Regions from separate parts of the Dorea sp. AGR2135 genome, predicted to be linked through region 3. Evidence: predicted binding sites of a transcription regulator. Region 3 holds the regulator's gene; each other region holds the start of a gene.
The links. Region 3 encodes Rex, which represses fermentation and respiration genes when NADH is low (regulators of the CRP and FNR family bind a similar motif). Its sites were predicted from a motif close to ATTGTTAANTANTTAACAAT; they were not measured.
Positions count from the first base shown of each region.

Region 1 (5,791 bases), 160 kb from region 3:
ATGTTATCTGGATGAAGTGTACGTCCTGTACCACCACCAGATGCTACTGAGAAGTATTTTTTACCTTTCTCAACACACTCTTTTTTGTACGTTCCTGCTACTGGATGCTGGAAACGTGTCGGGTTTGTAGAGTTACCTGTGATAGATACATCTACACCCTCTTTCCACATGATTGCAACACCTTCACGCACATCATTTGCTCCATAGCAGTTTACTTTGGAACGAAGTCCATCAGAATAAGAGATTCTCTGAACCTCTTTCAGCTCTCCTGTATAGTAGTCATATTCTGTCTGAACATATGTAAATCCATTGATACGGGAGATAATCTTAGCTGCGTCTTTTCCAAGTCCGTTCAAGATAACACGAAGTGGTTTTTTACGAACTTTGTTTGCTTTTTCAGCGATACCGATCGCACCCTCTGCTGCTGCAAATGATTCATGTCCTGCGAGGAAACAGAAGCAGTCTGTATCCTCTTCCAAAAGCATCTTTCCAAGGTTACCATGTCCAAGACCAACTTTTCTCTGATCTGCTACAGATCCTGGAATACAGAAAGACTGAAGTCCTTCACCGATTGCTGCTGCTGCTTCTGCTGCTGTCTTACAGCCTTTTTTGATTGCAATTGCAGCACCTACTGTGTAAGCCCAGCATGCATTCTCAAAACAGATTGGCTGAATGCTCTTAATCTGATTGTATACATCAAGTCCGGCATCTTTTGTAATCTTCTGTGCTTCCTCGATTGAAGCGATTCCATATCCTGCCAGCACTTCATTGATTTTATCAATTCTTCTTTCATATGATTCAAATAAAGCCATTTTAAAAAGTCCTCCTACTCTTTTCTTGGGTCAATAATCTTTGCTGCGTCTTCAACACGACCATACTGTCCTTTTGCCTTTTCCCATGCATCATTCGGTGTATCGCCTTTTTTGATGAAGTCTGTAAGTTTTCCAAGATTTACGAACTGGTATCCGATGATCTCGCCTGCTTCATCGAGTGCGATACCTGTTACATAACCCTCTGCCATCTCAAGATAACGAGGTCCTTTTGCTAATGTTCCGTACATTGTTCCTACCTGAGAGCGGAGTCCTTTTCCAAGGTCCTCAAGTCCTGCTCCGATAGCAAGTCCGTCTTCAGAAAATGCGCTCTGAGTTCTTCCATATACAATCTGTAAGAATAACTCACGCATTGCTGTATTGATTGCATCACAGACAAGGTCTGTATTCAATGCCTCTAAAATAGTTTTTCCTGGAAGGATTTCTGAAGCCATAGCAGCTGAATGTGTCATTCCGGAGCAGCCGATTGTCTCAACCAATGCCTCCTGGATAATTCCATCTTTCACATTCAGTGTCAGCTTACAAGCACCCTGCTGAGGAGCACACCAGCCAATGCCGTGTGTAAAACCGGAAATATCTTTGATCTCCTTAGCCTGAACCCATTTTGCCTCTTCCGGAATCGGAGCTGGTCCGTGATTAGCGCCCTGCGCTACCGGACACATCATTTCTACTTCTTGTGAATAAATCATTTTAAAACTCCTTTCAACTATGTGTGTTTTATAAATAGTGTTTGTTATAAGTTTAACACCATATCCTTTTTTATTCTCTCATAAATAACATTTTTCGTCAATTGGCACTACGCTACATTTTTAAATTGTTTGGACCGCTTTTTATAGTCATTCTACTTAAGAATTTCCATTGCCATAGGCACATAACATTTTCCATGTATCATCTGCATCTCATCGATTGGTTTCATGCCCATGTGGATATATTTTTTCACCGCCTCTGGAGCAGCATCAACGGTCATAATAGTCTTATGCAGTTCTTCCTTACAATACCTTTTCGCATAGTCAAAAAGTAACCTTCCAGCACCTTTTCCCTGGCAGGATCTGCGCACATAATAATTACAAATGTGTCCCCGCCTCTGAAGGGATATAGTTCCTTCCAGTTCTTCTTGTTCAAATACACCGAACATCAGAAGTTCGCCGCTATCACAGAGCTGGTCGATATTCTCCTGTTTTAAATATTCGCGAAATGTATCAATCCCTTCCTGCTCATACACCTCGGCCACATCCATGCAAAAAACGCTCCAGATAATATCCAGAGCGTATTTCCTTTCCTGTTTTTCCAGTTCACGTACGATCATTACATACCTCCATGTGTCAGCACCTGCACATTCTTTGCAATATAGTCGATCAGTGATACAACTGTCAGGATCAGTGAAAGCCAGATTAGAACTGTGCCAACGATATCGAACGCACCTCCAAGATCTGCAATCAATACAATGATCATGAACATCTGGGATACTGTCTTAAATTTGCCCCAGTAACTTGCTGCGATGACAATTCCATTATCTGCAGCCACAAGGCGGAATCCGCTAATAATAAACTCACGGGCAATGATGATGATGACGAACCATGCCTGTAATTTTCCTAACGGAATCATACAGATCATAGCAGAACACACAAGCAACTTATCTGCTAAAGGATCCATGAACTTTCCAAAGTTTGTCACAAGATTTCTTGCGCGGGCGATCTTACCATCCAGCATATCTGTCAGACTGGCAACACAGAACAAAACTAACGCGATCCATTTATTTGCCGGTCCTCCCACATCCGTCAACATAAAAAATACAAAAAACGGAACCATGATAACTCGTAATACTGTCAGTTTATTTGGTAAATTCATTATATCAGCTCTCCTATCAAATCATATTCCAGTGCACCTGTCACGCGGACTCTTGCAAAATCTCCACTCATCAATTCTTCGTCTGTATTGATAAAGATCAAGCCATCCACATTCGGTGCATCTTTATAAGTTCTTCCTACATATGCATTTTCATCTGCAACTTTTCCTTCAATCATAACGAGAACTTCACGTCCGACCATATCTTCTGCCAGATCAAATGCGATTTCCTGCTGAAGTTCCATCAATTCTGCCTGGCGGTCTTCCTTGACTTCTTCCGGAATCTGCTCTGTCATAGTTGCAGCTGGGGTATCTTCCTCCGGTGAGTAAGTAAAAACTCCAAGTCTGTCAAATTCCATCTCATCTACGAAATCCTTCAGCTCTTCATGCTGTTCTTGTGTCTCACCCGGAAATCCTGTAATCAATGTGGTACGAAGAGAAATATCCGGGATCTCTTTTCGAAGCTTTTCAATAATCTCTACAAGCTGAGCTTTTGAAGTTTTTCTTCCCATTCTTTTTAGCACTGCATCACTTGCATGTTGAATCGGAAGATCCAGATAGTGACAGACTTTATTTTCTTCTTTAATCGTCTGAATCAGTTCATCGTAAATCTCCTCCGGATAACAATAAAGAATTCGGATCCACTGGATTTTGGATATTTTACAAAGCTCGCGGAGCAATTTATGCAAAGATTTCTCTCCATATAAATCCTTTCCGTATACGGTCGTTTCCTGTGCAACAAGAATCAATTCTTTTACTCCCTGATCAGCCAGGGCTTTCGCTTCTGCCAGCAGCTTCTCCATCGGAACACTGCGGTAATTACCACGAAGTTTTGGGATGATACAGTAAGTACAATGCTTGTCGCAGCCTTCGGCAATTTTCATGTATGCATAATGCCCGCCTGTTGTTACAAGTCTCTTTTCTTTTACATCTGGAAGTGCATCCACATCTTCCAGAACAACATGTCCATTTCCCGCAAGAGCCTCTTCCACCGCTTCTACGATATGATCATAAGAAGTAGTGCCAAGTACTGCATCAACTTCCGGTATCTCGTCAATAATCTCCTGCTGATAGCGCTGTGCCAGGCACCCGGTCACGATCAGAGCTTTCAGCTTCCCTTCTTTTTTGTACTCTGCCATCTCAAGAATGGTCTGAATGCTTTCCTCCTTTGCATCATGAATAAAACAGCAGGTATTAACAACAATAATATCTGCGTCTTCTTCTGAATCTACGATCAGATATCCCTTTTTATCCAAAAGCCCAAGCATGACCTCTGAATCCACCAGGTTCTTATCACAGCCGAGGGATATAAATAAAATATTCATATAGTTCTCCTTGTATGTCTTATTTAAAAAGCAGATACCAGACGGTATCTGCCTCAGGCACACGGCACACCGTGTAGTAATCTCTCTATTCGTTATCTTCAGACTCTTCTACTGCTTCTGCGTCTTCCTCTGAATCCTCTTCCTGAATATTCAAGAAATCTTCCTCTGCATTCTCCTCTGCCTGCTTTGCTTCCAGTTCCACAAGTTTTGCAGCCTCTTCTTCAGCAAGTATAGTGATCTTTCCCTGATTCATCTCGCTGATCGCGATAGAAAGCGGCTTCTCACCCGGTTTTGTATCTACTAATGGCATTGAACCATCAATAATCTCTCGTGCTCTTTTAGCTGTAGCCATAACGATAGAATAACGGCTGTTAACAACCTTTGTCTCGCCTTCCTCAACGTCTTTATTAACGACCTTCATTAAGTCTGTGTAAGATGGATGTAACATGTACACTATTCTCCTTTCAACTCTCTCTTCATATGCTCTATAAATGTCTGATTACGGAAACATCTCTCATGTTCTCCCTGAATCAGATGATGCATCTCTTCCACGCACACATCTAATTCATCGTTCACGACCAGATAATCATACTGATCCATATATTCTGCCTCTTCAATAGCGCGCTTCATACGCCCATCGATGACTTCCCGTGTCTCAGTCCCCCGTCCTTCCAGACGCTTTCTGAGTTCTTCTGCGCTCGGAGGTGTTACGAACAGTAATAATGTATTCGGAAATTTTTCTTTGACTTTCAATGCGCCCTGGATTTCAATCTCCAGGATTACATCTTTCCCTGCACAAAGTTGCTCTTCTACATATGCTTTCGGTGTTCCGTAATAATTTCCCACGTACATAGCATACTCTATCAAATCATCTTTCGCAATCATTTTTTCAAATTCTTCAGTTGTTTTGAAAAAATAAGCCTTTCCTTCTTCTTCTCCCGGTCTTGGGTTTCTTGTTGTTGCAGAGATGGATAATGCATAATTATCATATCTCTCCAGAAGTGCTTTCATAATCGTACCTTTGCCGGCACCGGAAAACCCGGATACTACAATAAGAATTCCCTCTTTATTCATAGCTATACCTCTTATTCAATATTCTGGATCTGTTCTCTGACCTTCTCAATCTCTGTCTTTAACCCAATTCCTGTATTGGAAACTTCCAAGTCATTTGCCTTTGACAAGATTGTATTTGCTTCACGGTTCATCTCCTGTGCAATAAAATCAAGCTTGCGTCCGATTCCTGCCTCATCTGACTGGAGCGTCTCTTTCATATGTACGACATGACTCTTCAGTCGTACGACCTCTTCATCTGTACAGATCTTATCTGCATAAATCACAACTTCTGCTGCAATACGATTCTCCTCGATCTGCGTATCTTCAAGAAGTTCTTTAACTTTGGCTTCCAGCTTTTCTCTATACTCGGCAACGATCTTCGGAGAACGCTCCTCGATAAATGCTACCATCTCAAGAATTCCATCAAGCTTTGCAAGAATATCTTCTCTCAGATGTTCTCCCTCTGCAGTCCTTGTAGTTACAAATCCGTCAACGGCTCCATCCAGTGCTTTTTTAAGTCCTTTCCAAAGTTCATCGGTATCCTCACTGCCCTCTTCCATTGTAAATATCTCAGGATATCTGGAAAGTGCAGACACACGGACATCATTCTCAATGCCAAACTTTTCTTCCATCTGCTTGAAATATTCAAGATATTCTGCTGCCAGACTTTCATTATACTTTAATGAAACCTGTCCGTCAGATAAATCCTCATAGCTGATAAAGATGTCTACTTTTCCT
Region 1 is NZ_ATVU01000001.1:68,846-74,636, reverse strand. It holds gene G593_RS0100345 (GGGtGRT protein) at 1-812, opposite strand, end outside; gene G593_RS0100340 (iron-sulfur cluster assembly scaffold protein) at 827-1,519, opposite strand; gene G593_RS0100335 (GNAT family N-acetyltransferase) at 1,672-2,136, opposite strand; gene pgsA (CDP-diacylglycerol--glycerol-3-phosphate 3-phosphatidyltransferase) at 2,136-2,678, opposite strand; gene rimO (30S ribosomal protein S12 methylthiotransferase RimO) at 2,678-4,000, opposite strand; gene rpoZ (DNA-directed RNA polymerase subunit omega) at 4,086-4,448, opposite strand; gene gmk (guanylate kinase) at 4,454-5,074, opposite strand; gene G593_RS0100310 (YicC/YloC family endoribonuclease) at 5,086-5,791, opposite strand, start outside.
Region 1: G593_RS0100340 (iron-sulfur cluster assembly scaffold protein) is a predicted target of Rex. The motif match lies at 1,560-1,579, and genes of this name have one in related genera.

Region 2 (5,791 bases), on a different contig from region 3:
GGTGCTGGAGCAGGCATCACTTTTGGAAGAGCGCTATAAGCTTCAGGCAGGAGGCAAGAAAGAATTTAGTGTCTCTACACAACATTATTCTTTCGCAGTCAATGCATTTGTTGACCTAATCAAAGAATTTGGCGGGGACAATTATGATTTTTCTCTTCGAGAGACACAGACATATGAGATCATCGATGATGTGGCGAAGATGAGAAGTGAGATTGGAATTTTGTATCTGAACGATTTTAACCGGACCGTATTAAAGAAGATCATCAAGGCAAATGATCTGGAATTTGAGACTTTATTTACGGCCAAACCACACATTTTCGTCAGTACTTCAAATCCGTTGGCAAAAAAAGAATCTGTAACGATGGAAGATTTAAAGACATACCCATATCTGTCTTTTGAGCAGGGAGAACACAACTCTTTTTACTTTTCAGAGGAAATATTCAGTACTACAGAGCGTGCGAAGAATATCCGTGTACGTGACCGCGCGACACTTTTTAATTTACTGATTGGACTGAATGGATATACGGTGTGTAGTGGAGTCATTGATGAGGAACTGAACGGAGCTAATATTGTGGCAGTACCTTTAAAAGAAGAAGGAGATATGGAGATTGGAATTCTGACGCACCACAGAATTCGTGGAAGCCGGATGAGTGAATTTTATATTCAGGCTCTGCGAAAATATATCAGCTGGAAGAATGCCGAGGCATTCTTGATATAAAATTTATATACCGGCAAAACGGTGAAATTGACTTTTGACATGTGCATCTATATAATAGGAAACTGAAAATACAAAGGATGAGTAGAGGTGTTACACATGGTCGGTAAGAATTTTTCGGGAAAGCAGATGTCAGAAGCATTTATAAACAGCGCATTTCTGGCGTTGTCAGGAGGTTTTCAGGACGCTTATACATATAATACGAGAAATGAAGTTTTTTCCAACGCGCAGACAGGAAACGTAGTATTGATGAGTCAGCATTTTATGACCGGAGACTGGAAGGCCGGAGTACGATATTTGCTGCCTCTTATAGCATTTGTTCTTGGAGTTTTCGTGGCAGATCAGATTCAGATGCGGTATAAATATGCCAGACGGCTTCACTGGAGGCAGGGGATTCTGCTTGCAGAGATCGTCATATTATTTGTCGTAGGATTTATTCCACACAGTCTGAATATGACAGCGACGATTTTTGTGTCCTTTGCCTGTGCGATGCAGGTGCAGACATTCCGGAAGATGGGTGGTTATTCCTATGCAAGTACCATGTGTATCGGCAACTTAAGAAGTGGAACAGCAGCATTTTCTCATTATCTGCAGGATAAAAAAACAGAGCAGTTAAAGCAGGCCGCTTATTATTTTGGAATTATCTTTTTATTTGCGATCGGAGCAGGACTTGGCGGCAACCTAACGGAACATTTTGGAATCCATATGATCTGGATTTCCTGTATTCTTCTGGGACTAAGCTTTTTATTAATGTTTGAGAATGAGTGATAAAAATGAATATAACAGAGTTAAGATATATCATTGAAATTGCACAGTGTGGTTCGGTGAGCGCGGCATCCAAGCGTTTGTATGTTGCACAGCCGAACATCAGTAAGGCAATCCGGAATCTGGAAGAGGAATATCAGATCCAGCTCTTCGTGCGGACAGCGAGGGGAATGGTTCCTACCAGGGAAGGGCAGCAGTTTATTGCGCAGGCGAGACGGGTCATTCAGGAAATTGAAGGGTTGAACCGTAAATTCCAGGGAAATAAAAAAGGGACTGATGTAGAGATGAAAATTTCTATACCAAGAGCCAGCTATGCATCTTATGCATTTGGAAAGTATGTAGAGCAGGTGAGAGATGCAGAAGAGCTGAGACTGCATATCCGGGAGTGCAATTCTGTCCAAGCGCTGGACAATCTTACAAAGAAGCATTACAATCTTGCGCTGATCCGGATGGAAGACAAATATGAAGAATATTACTATTCCATTATTCATTTAAGAGGTCTGGAATATGAAAAAATCATGGATTTCCAGTATCGTCTTGTTGTTAATGAGAATGATCCGCTGGCAACGAAAAAACTGAATGGATATGAAGATCTGGAACCTTATATCGAGCTGATACACGGAGATTCCAGACTGCCGAACGGGGAGTATCTGGACATTAAGGAAACGCCGGAGAATCAGAATGCACACAGACGGATTCATGTATATGAGCGTGGCAATCAGTTTATGCTTCTGAAAGATATACCGGGAACCTATATGTGGGTGTCACCGATTCCGGAAGAACTTCTCCGAAGAAATGGACTGGCACAGCGTAAGATAGAATGGCAGCAGCGGCGGATGAAAGATGTTATGGTATATCCGGGCAGAAAGTTTCTGAGTGAAGATGAACGGGAGTTTATCCGGCAGCTGAAGAAAGAAGCAATAGAAGTCTCAAAATAGCGAGGCTTCTTTTTTTGATCTTTAAAGTTACTTGAAACTAATAAATATATGTAAAAGTATATAGCACTCATGCTTTATTGATATTTTCATGGCAATAAAAATTGAGATAAAATAGAATATAGAATAAATTTGATTCATGAGGAGGTTTTTTATGTTAGACGCATCTTATTACGAGAAGACAGATGAGATTATTGCCTGTCACACGCGTGAAGAGCGGTCGCTGATTCCGATTATCCAGGATATTCAGGAGGAATACCGCTATCTTCCACCGGAATTATTAAGTTATGTGGCCGGAAAAATTGGCATTTCAGAAGCAAAGGCTTTCAGCGTTGCAAGTTTTTATGAGAACTTCTCGTTTGAAGCAAAGGGCAAATATGTTATTAAAGTCTGTGATGGTACGGCCTGTCATGTGCGTAAATCAATTCCGATACTGGAAGGATTATATAAAGAGCTGGGGCTTAATAAAGATAAACACACAACAGATGATCAGTTATTTACAGTAGAGACCGTTTCCTGTCTTGGCGCATGCGGACTTGCACCGGCAGTCATGATCAATGACGAGGTGTATGGTAAGATGACACCGGAAAAAATGAGTGAATTAATCAAAAAACTGCGGGAGGAATAACAGATGAAACTGGAAAACAGAACACAACTTACACTCCTGCGTGAACAATGCCAGGAGAAGAGAAATAAAGAAACATGTAAGATACTGGTCTGTGGAGGGACCGGATGTCTTGCAGGTGGTTCTGACAAAATCTTTGACAGATTCAGTGAACTGACAGCGGGTATGGATCATGTTGAGGTCAGAATCGGAGCAGAGATTGCACATGGAGAACATGTCGGAGTTAAGAAAAGTGGATGTCATGGCTTTTGCGAGATGGGTCCGCTTGTCAGAATAGAACCTTATAATTATCTCTACTTAAAAGTAAAGCTGGAAGACTGTGAAGAAATCTTTGAAAAGTCAGTCCTCCATGGAGAGCCAGTCACACGTCTGATGTACAAGCAGGATAATGAGGTCTATCAGACTCAGGAAGAAATTCCATTCTATGCAAAACAGACAAGACTTGTTCTGAAAAACTGCGGTCACATTGATGCAGAACATATTGAGGATGCACTGGCAGTAGGTGCATATGAAGCATTTGAAAAAGCTGTATTTGAGATGACGCCGGAGGCCGTAATCAAGACGATTACCCAGTCAAATCTGCGTGGACGTGGAGGAGCTGGTTTCCAGACTGGAAGAAAATGGTCCCAGGTTGCTGGACAGAAAGAAAAGATCCGTTATGTCGTCTGCAATGGTGATGAAGGAGATCCGGGAGCATTCATGGACAGAAGCATCATGGAAGGAGATCCGCATCGCATGATCGAAGGTATGATGATCGCAGCCTATGCGGTACAGGCACAGGAAGGATATATTTATGTCCGTGCGGAATACCCGCTGGCAGTCAGCAGACTTCGCATTGCAATCAGACAGGCAGAAGAGCTTGGAATTCTGGGAGACAATATTCTGGGAACAGGATTTAGCTTCCACTTACATATCAACCGTGGAGCAGGAGCTTTCGTATGTGGTGAGGGCTCAGCCCTGACAGCATCCATTGAAGGTAAGCGTGGAATGCCACGTGTAAAACCGCCTAGAACCGTTGAAAAGGGATTATTTGGAAAACCGACGGTTCTGAATAATGTTGAGACTTATGCGAATGTACCGATGATCGTGAAGCATGGAGCTGACTGGTATACAGGAATCGGAACACCGGAAAGTCCGGGAACGAAAGCATTTGCCCTGACAGGAAATGTAAATAATACCGGTCTGATCGAGGTGCCGATGGGTATTACGTTAAGAGAGATCATCTTTGATATTGGGGGCGGAATCCGTGATGGAAAGATGTTTAAAGCTGTCCAAATCGGAGGACCATCTGGAGGATGTCTGACAGAATCACAGCTGGACAGTAAGATGGACTTTGATTCACTGACGAAGATTGGTGCCATGATCGGTTCTGGAGGACTGGTTGTTATGGATGAGAATACCTGTATGGTTGAAGTTGCAAGATTCTTTATGAATTTTACGCAGCGTGAAAGTTGTGGAAAATGTGTACCATGCCGTGAGGGAACGAAGCGTATGCTGGAGATTCTGGAGCGTATCGTTGCCGGAGAAGGAAGAGAAGGGGACATCGAAGAGCTGAAAGAGTTAGCTGATATGATTGAAAACACAGCTCTCTGCGGTCTTGGAAAGAGTGCGCCAAAACCGGTAATCAGCACGATTCAGGCATTCCGGGAAGAATATGAAGAGCATATCCGTGATAAGAAATGCCGTGCCGGTATCTGTGCAAATCTCCGGAATTATAAGATCAATCCGGAAAAATGTAAGGGATGCTCCAAGTGTGCAAGAAATTGTCCGGTTGGTGCCATTACAGGCAAGATTAAATCACCGTATGTGATCGACAGCGCAAAATGTATCAAATGTGGAGCATGCTTAGAGAATTGTTCCTTTGGTGCAGTCTATACAGAATAACCGAGGAGGAAAGAATATGGGATCAATGATGATTGATGGACGGCGTGTGGAATTCACGGATGAACCAAACGTTCTGGCCGTTATCCGCAAAGCCGGAATAGATATACCAACATTATGCTACCATTCTGAATTATCCATTTACGGTGCATGCCGTCTTTGTACTGTAGAAAATGAATGGGGAAAGACGTTTGCTTCCTGTTCAGAAAAACCGAAGGACGGAATGGTCATTTATACGAATACACCAAGACTGATAAAATACAGAAAGCAGATTATAGAATTGCTTTTAGCATCGCACTGCAGAGATTGTACAACCTGTATCAAGAGCGGGGAATGTCATCTCCAGGATCTTGCACACAGGCTGGGAGTGCACGATGTCCGATTTGAGAATACAAAAGAGCCACATCCGATTGATGACAGTTCACCAGCAATTGTACGTGATCCAAATAAATGTATTCTCTGTGGTGACTGTGTGCGTATGTGCGACAATGTACAGGGAGTAAATGCCATTGATTTTGCCTATCGTGGAACAGAAGCAATTGTATCTCCTGCATTTAATAAGCCAATTGCCCAGACAGACTGTGTAAACTGTGGACAGTGCCGTGTTGTCTGTCCGACCGGAGCAATCAGTATCAAGACGAATATTGATGTTGTCTGGGATGCGCTTGCTGATAAAGATACCATTGTAATTGCCCAGATTGCACCGGCTGTACGTGTGGCAGCAGGTGAGGAATTCGGAATTCCAAAGGGTGAGAATGTGATGGGAAAACTGGTCGGAGTTCTTCACAGACTTGGCTTTGATGAGGTCTATGACACAGCATATGGAGCTGATTTGACAGTTATGGAAGAGTCGAAAGAATTTATGGAGAG
Region 2 is NZ_ATVU01000012.1:11,167-16,957, forward strand. It holds gene G593_RS0108930 (LysR family transcriptional regulator) at 1-718, shown strand, start outside; gene G593_RS0108935 (YoaK family protein) at 815-1,483, shown strand; gene G593_RS0108940 (LysR family transcriptional regulator) at 1,489-2,418, shown strand; gene G593_RS0108945 (complex I 24 kDa subunit family protein) at 2,570-3,043, shown strand; gene nuoF (NADH-quinone oxidoreductase subunit NuoF) at 3,047-4,924, shown strand; gene G593_RS0108955 ([FeFe] hydrogenase, group A) at 4,941-5,791, shown strand, end outside.
Region 2: G593_RS0108945 (complex I 24 kDa subunit family protein) is a predicted target of Rex. The motif match lies at 2,495-2,514, and genes of this name have one in related genera.

Region 3 (5,791 bases):
AGATAAATTAGAGAAGGCAACGATTGATACAATTGAGGAAGGAAAGATGACAAAAGATCTGGCTCTTATCACAACACTTCCGAATCCAACAGTGTTAAACAGTGAAGACTTTATTAAAGCGATTGCTGAAAAGTTAGTATAGAAAGAGTTGAAATGCATGGAATACTGGGATATTTATGATAAAAACAAACAGCTGACCGGGCGAAAAATGAAGCGCAATGACTGGTGCCTGAAAGAGGATGAGTATCACTTGACAGTGTTAGGTGTGATCCGCCGTCCAGATGGAAAATATCTGATTACCCGCCGCGTTCTGACAAAGGCATGGGCACCAGGCTGGTGGGAAGTTTCCGGAGGCGCTGCACAGGCAGGCGAAAGCTCCGAGGAAGCGGTACGCCGTGAGGTACTGGAAGAAACAGGATTGGATGTAAATGGCTGTGTGGGCGGTTATATGTTTACTTATCACAGAGAAAATCCTGGAGAAGGCGACAATTATTTTGTAGATGTCTATCGTTTTGAAAAGGATTTTAAAGAAGAAGACCTGCATCTTCAGACAGAAGAGACTGCAGGATATAAGATTGCAACAGCGGATGAGATCAAGGCTCTGGCTGACGAAGGAATCTTCCTGCATTATGATAGTATCAAACGTGTTTTTGAAGAGTAGAAAAATGAGCTGGCTTATTCGGCCAGCTCTTCCCATTTTTCATATAAAGTTTCAAGTTCAGCGTCAATTTCTGCACGTTCTTTCGCAAGTTCCTGACATTTTACTGAATTCGTATAAACTTCCTCCTGCGACATTAGAATATCAATTTCAGCACTTCTATCTTCCAGAACACCGATTCGTTCTTCTGTCTTTTTGAATTCATTAGCGCGTTTCCGTTCTTTTGCCTGAGCTTCTTTTTGTTCCTGCCAGCTTAACTTTGAATCAGAGGCCAAGTCAGCAGCTGCAGAAGAGGAATTATTTTCTAAGCGAGACGTATTGGAGTATGCGGCTGTCAGTTCTTCTTTTTTCTCAAGATAATAATCATAATTTCCAATATAATTTACAAACGTATGATTAACAAGATCCATGATACGTGTTGCAGTCTGATTGATAAAGTAACGGTCGTGTGAAACATAAAGAACCGTTCCTGTGTAATTATTCAGTGCATGTTCCAGAATCTCTTTTGATGTAATATCCAGATGGTTGGTCGGCTCATCGAGAATCAGGAAGTTCGCTTCAGAAAGCATCAGCTTTGCAAGGGACACGCGTCCACGTTCGCCACCGCTTAAGTCACCAATCAGTTTAAATACATCATCTCCGGTAAATAAAAATGCTGCCAGCACTTTACGGATCTGCGTGTTATTAAGATTAGGATAGTCATCGGAAATCTCCTGGAAAATAGTTTTTTCCATATGCAGAACGTGATGTTCCTGATCGTAGTAACCAATCTTTACATTAGAACCGAGACGGAAACTTCCAGAATCAGCTTTGAGTACCTGATTTAAAATCTTAAGGATTGTTGTTTTTCCGGTTCCATTGTCTCCAATGATCGCGACATGTTCCCCTCGCTTGATTTCGAAGCTGATATTTTCAAATAAAATCTGTGGTGGAAATGCTTTGCTTAAATGCTCGACAATTAAGACATCATTACCGCTGACACAGGAAGGTTCCAGTGTTAAGTGCATATCTGTATGCAGTTCCATCGGTTTTTCAACCGGGGTCATCTTATCCAGCATCTTTTCACGGCTTTCTGCACGCTTAATGGATTTTTCACGGTTGAAGGAGCGAAGCTTTTCAATGACCGCTTCCTGATGCTTAATTTCCTGCTGCTGATTCAGATACTCTTTCATTCTGGCTTCACGGAGCATTTCCTTTTTCTTGGCGTAATCTGTATAATTGCCCATGAAAGTGGTAAGCTTGCCCAGTTCGATCTCGACAACTTTTGTTACAACCCGGTTCAGAAAATACCGGTCATGAGAGACAATCAGTACTGCACCAGGATAATTCAGAAGATAAGTTTCCAGCCATGAGATGGAATTTAAATCCAAATGGTTGGTTGGCTCGTCCAAAAGCAGAATATCCGGCTTTGTGAGGAGCAGTTTTCCGAGAGAGACACGGGTTTTCTGACCTCCGGATAAAGTCGCGACCGGTTTTGCGAATTCTTCTTCTGTAAATCCAAGTCCTTTTAAAACACCAGTAATCTCACTTTCGCAGGCGTATCCATTTTCACGTTCGAATGCTACTGTGAGCCGCTGGTATGTATTCATACGTTCTTCCAGACGTTCGCCGCTTAAATGCTTCATTTCCTGTTCAATCTCACGAATCTGCCGCTCCATGTCGAGAATATCGGCTTTTGCAGTGCGTACCTCTTGATAGATCGTATGGTCATTATTCATATCCTGATGCTGTGCCAGATATCCCATCGTCTTGCCACGTGTCAGAACAACATTGCCGCCGTCCGCCTGTATCTCACCAACGATCATCTTAAGAAGTGTTGTCTTTCCAGCACCGTTCGGTCCTACGAGAGCTGCTTTTTCGTGGTCTTCTATATGAAAGGAGCCGCCGGAGACAATTACTTCTTCTCCAAAGGCTTTTTTGATATTGTGACATGCAAGTATCATCCTATCCTCCTTGATAAAAATCCTGTGATTTTGAGAAATAAAGATGCCGCAGGGCTGCGACCGCATAATTTTGGCATCATCTTATACTATTATAACGAAAATACTACAAAAAACAACTAAAAAGTTTGACATTATACTAACGATTGCCTATAATAATGAGTAGAAATTTTTGAAGGAAGGAGGTGCGGATCATGCAAAACAGGGGAATTTCACAGGCAGTTATCCGTAGATTACCCAGATATTATAGATACCTTGGGGAGCTGATCGAGCAGGGAGTAGAACGAATCTCTTCCAATGAGCTTAGTAAAAGAATGAAAGTAACAGCTTCCCAGATTCGTCAGGATCTTAATAATTTTGGCGGATTCGGGCAACAGGGGTATGGCTATAATGTAAAATATCTGTACTCAGAAATCGGAAAAATTCTTGGATTGGAACAGGATCATAATATTATTATTATTGGTGCTGGTAATTTGGGGCGTGCACTTGCGAACTATGCATCATTTGAAAAGCGGGGATTTATCTTAAAAGGATTGTTTGATATCAATCCGGAGCTTGACGGGCAGGAAGTTCGTGGTGTTCCAATTCATATGATGGACGAGCTTCCGAAATTTGTAGATGAGAACAGTATCGATATTGCAGCATTGACGATTCCAAAGGATGAGTCAATCAAAGTCGCAAAATTTCTGGCAGATCACAATGTTCACGGAATATGGAATTTTGCACATACAGATCTGAATCTCCCGGAAAGTGTGATTGTTGAGAATGTACATTTATCCGAGAGTCTGATGAGGCTGTCATATAATATATGCCGCTACAAGGAAGAACATAATTAAGGAGATAACGTGTAAAGACAGGTTTGTTCAGATAGCATCCTGGCTTTGCACGTTTCTTTCTATCAGGAGGAATCAAAACTATGAGATATTTGCCAGATGCTAAACAGATGAAAACGGCAGATTCATTTACGATAAATGAACTTAAAATCCCGTCCCTGGAACTTATGGAACGGGCTGCCAGAGCATGTGTAGATCACATTAAAGACTGGAAAATTAATTTAAATAAAATATGTGTCCTCTGTGGTTCTGGAAATAATGGCGGGGACGGCTTTGCGATTGCCAGAATGTTTGCATGGGAAGGGTGTGACGTAACAGCAGTTCTGGTCGGAAACAGAGATCACTGTACACCAGAGACTGCCTATCAGATAGAACAGTTGAAAAATACAGGAGCACAGTTTAAGGAGCAGTTTGAGCAAGAAGCATTTGAAAGTGAACCGTATACTTTAATTATCGATGCAATTTTTGGAGTTGGACTTTGCCGGGAGGTTGGAGGCAGATATGTGCAGATTATAGAGTGTGTGAATCAGTCTGATGCAGTCCGTATGTCCGTGGATATTCCTTCCGGAATTTGCGCAACTACAGGAAATGTATTAGGAACTGCAGTGCGTGCAGACTATACTGTGACAATTCAGGAGACGAAAGTTGGTCTTGTACTTGATCCAGGAAGAAGTTATGCAGGAATCTGTGTATCCGAGGATATCGGAATTGTATCACTTCCGCTGGAAAGAGATGAGGAAACAGTTTGTACACTGGAGGGAAGTGATTATGCAGCACTTCTTCCAAAACGAAATGCGGACTCTAATAAAGGAACTTACGGAAAGCTTCTTATGATCACCGGAAGCAAAGGTATGTCAGGTGCTGCATATCTTGGCGCACTTGCAGCTTACAGGACAGGTACCGGGCTGGTGCAGATCTATACTGCTAAAGAGAATCGCGTGATCTTACAGAGTCAGATTCCGGAAGCAATCATTACAACTTATGAAAAATATGATGTCAATGAACTACATCGCTTGATTGACTGGGCAGATGTCGTAGCTATAGGTTCCGGACTTGGAACAAAGAAGACTGCAAGGAAGATTTTAAAAGAAACCATTGCATATACAAAGAAACCTTGTGTCATAGATGCAGACGGACTCAATATTTTGTCTGAACATATGGATTATCTGTGTGGTGCAGATTGTGAACATTTTATCTTTACACCGCACATGAAAGAATTTGAACGGATCAGCGGTTTGAAGATTGCTGAAGTAAAAAAAGATCGTATTGCAGCACTTCGTACATTTGTTAAAGAATATGACGTTACCTGTGTACTGAAGGATTCCAGAACAACCATTGCAAAGCCGAGAGAGCGGGTAGCGGTAAATCTATCCGGCTGTGCGGCTATGGCAAAAGCCGGATCCGGGGATGTGCTGGCAGGCATTATCGCATCGTATCTCGCACAGGGACTTTCTGAATGGGAAGCAGCGCTTCTCGGTGTTTATATTCACGGAAGAGCTGGTGAGATTATAGAGAAGGAACAAGGCGCATACAGTCTTCTCGCAAGGGAACTTGCACAAAAGGCAGGAACAGCCATGACGATACAGGAGGAAAACTAGATTATGAAACAATACAGCAGAGTATGTGAACGAGTGGATCTGGATGCAATTTTTTATAATTTCCAGATGATGAAAGCAAATATCAAAGATGGGGTACAGATGATTGCAGTTATCAAAACAGATGGATACGGACATGGTGCAGTCCAGATTGCCCGGTTACTGGAACCGGTAGACTATATCTGGGGCTACGCGGTTGCAACACTGGATGAAGCTGTCGTCTTGAGAAAAAATGAAATAAAAAAACCAATTCTTGTGCTTGGATGCATTTTCCCGGATCAGTGGGAAGCAATGATTGAAAATGAAGTCCGGATGACCACTTACACAGTAGAAATGGCGAAAGGAGTTTCGAATCTTGCGGTCAAAATGGGAAAAGATGCATATATTCATATTAAGCTGGATACCGGAATGTCAAGACTTGGGTTCCAGATTCATGAAGACAGTGTAGATGCAATTGAAGAAATTTCAAAAATGCCGGGACTTAAATTAGAAGGAATGTTCACACATTTTGCAAAAGCAGATGAAACAGACAAGGCATATACAGATGTTCAGATTGGAAAATACAACTATATGCGTGATGAACTTAAAAAGCGAGGTGTCACATTTCCGATTTACCACTGCTCAAATAGTGCCGGTATCATTGATATTAAGAAAGCGAACATGGATCTGGTACGTGCCGGAATATCCATTTATGGATTGTATCCTTCCGAGGAGGTAGAAAAAAAGAATGTTCCGTTAAGACCGGCCATGGAACTGATCAGTCAT
Region 3 is NZ_ATVU01000001.1:228,091-233,881, forward strand. It holds gene G593_RS0101090 (NADP-dependent isocitrate dehydrogenase) at 1-142, shown strand, start outside; gene G593_RS0101095 (NUDIX hydrolase) at 158-661, shown strand; gene G593_RS0101100 (ABC-F family ATP-binding cassette domain-containing protein) at 676-2,601, opposite strand; gene G593_RS0101105 (redox-sensing transcriptional repressor Rex) at 2,793-3,434, shown strand; gene G593_RS0101110 (bifunctional ADP-dependent NAD(P)H-hydrate dehydratase/NAD(P)H-hydrate epimerase) at 3,515-5,029, shown strand; gene alr (alanine racemase) at 5,033-5,791, shown strand, end outside.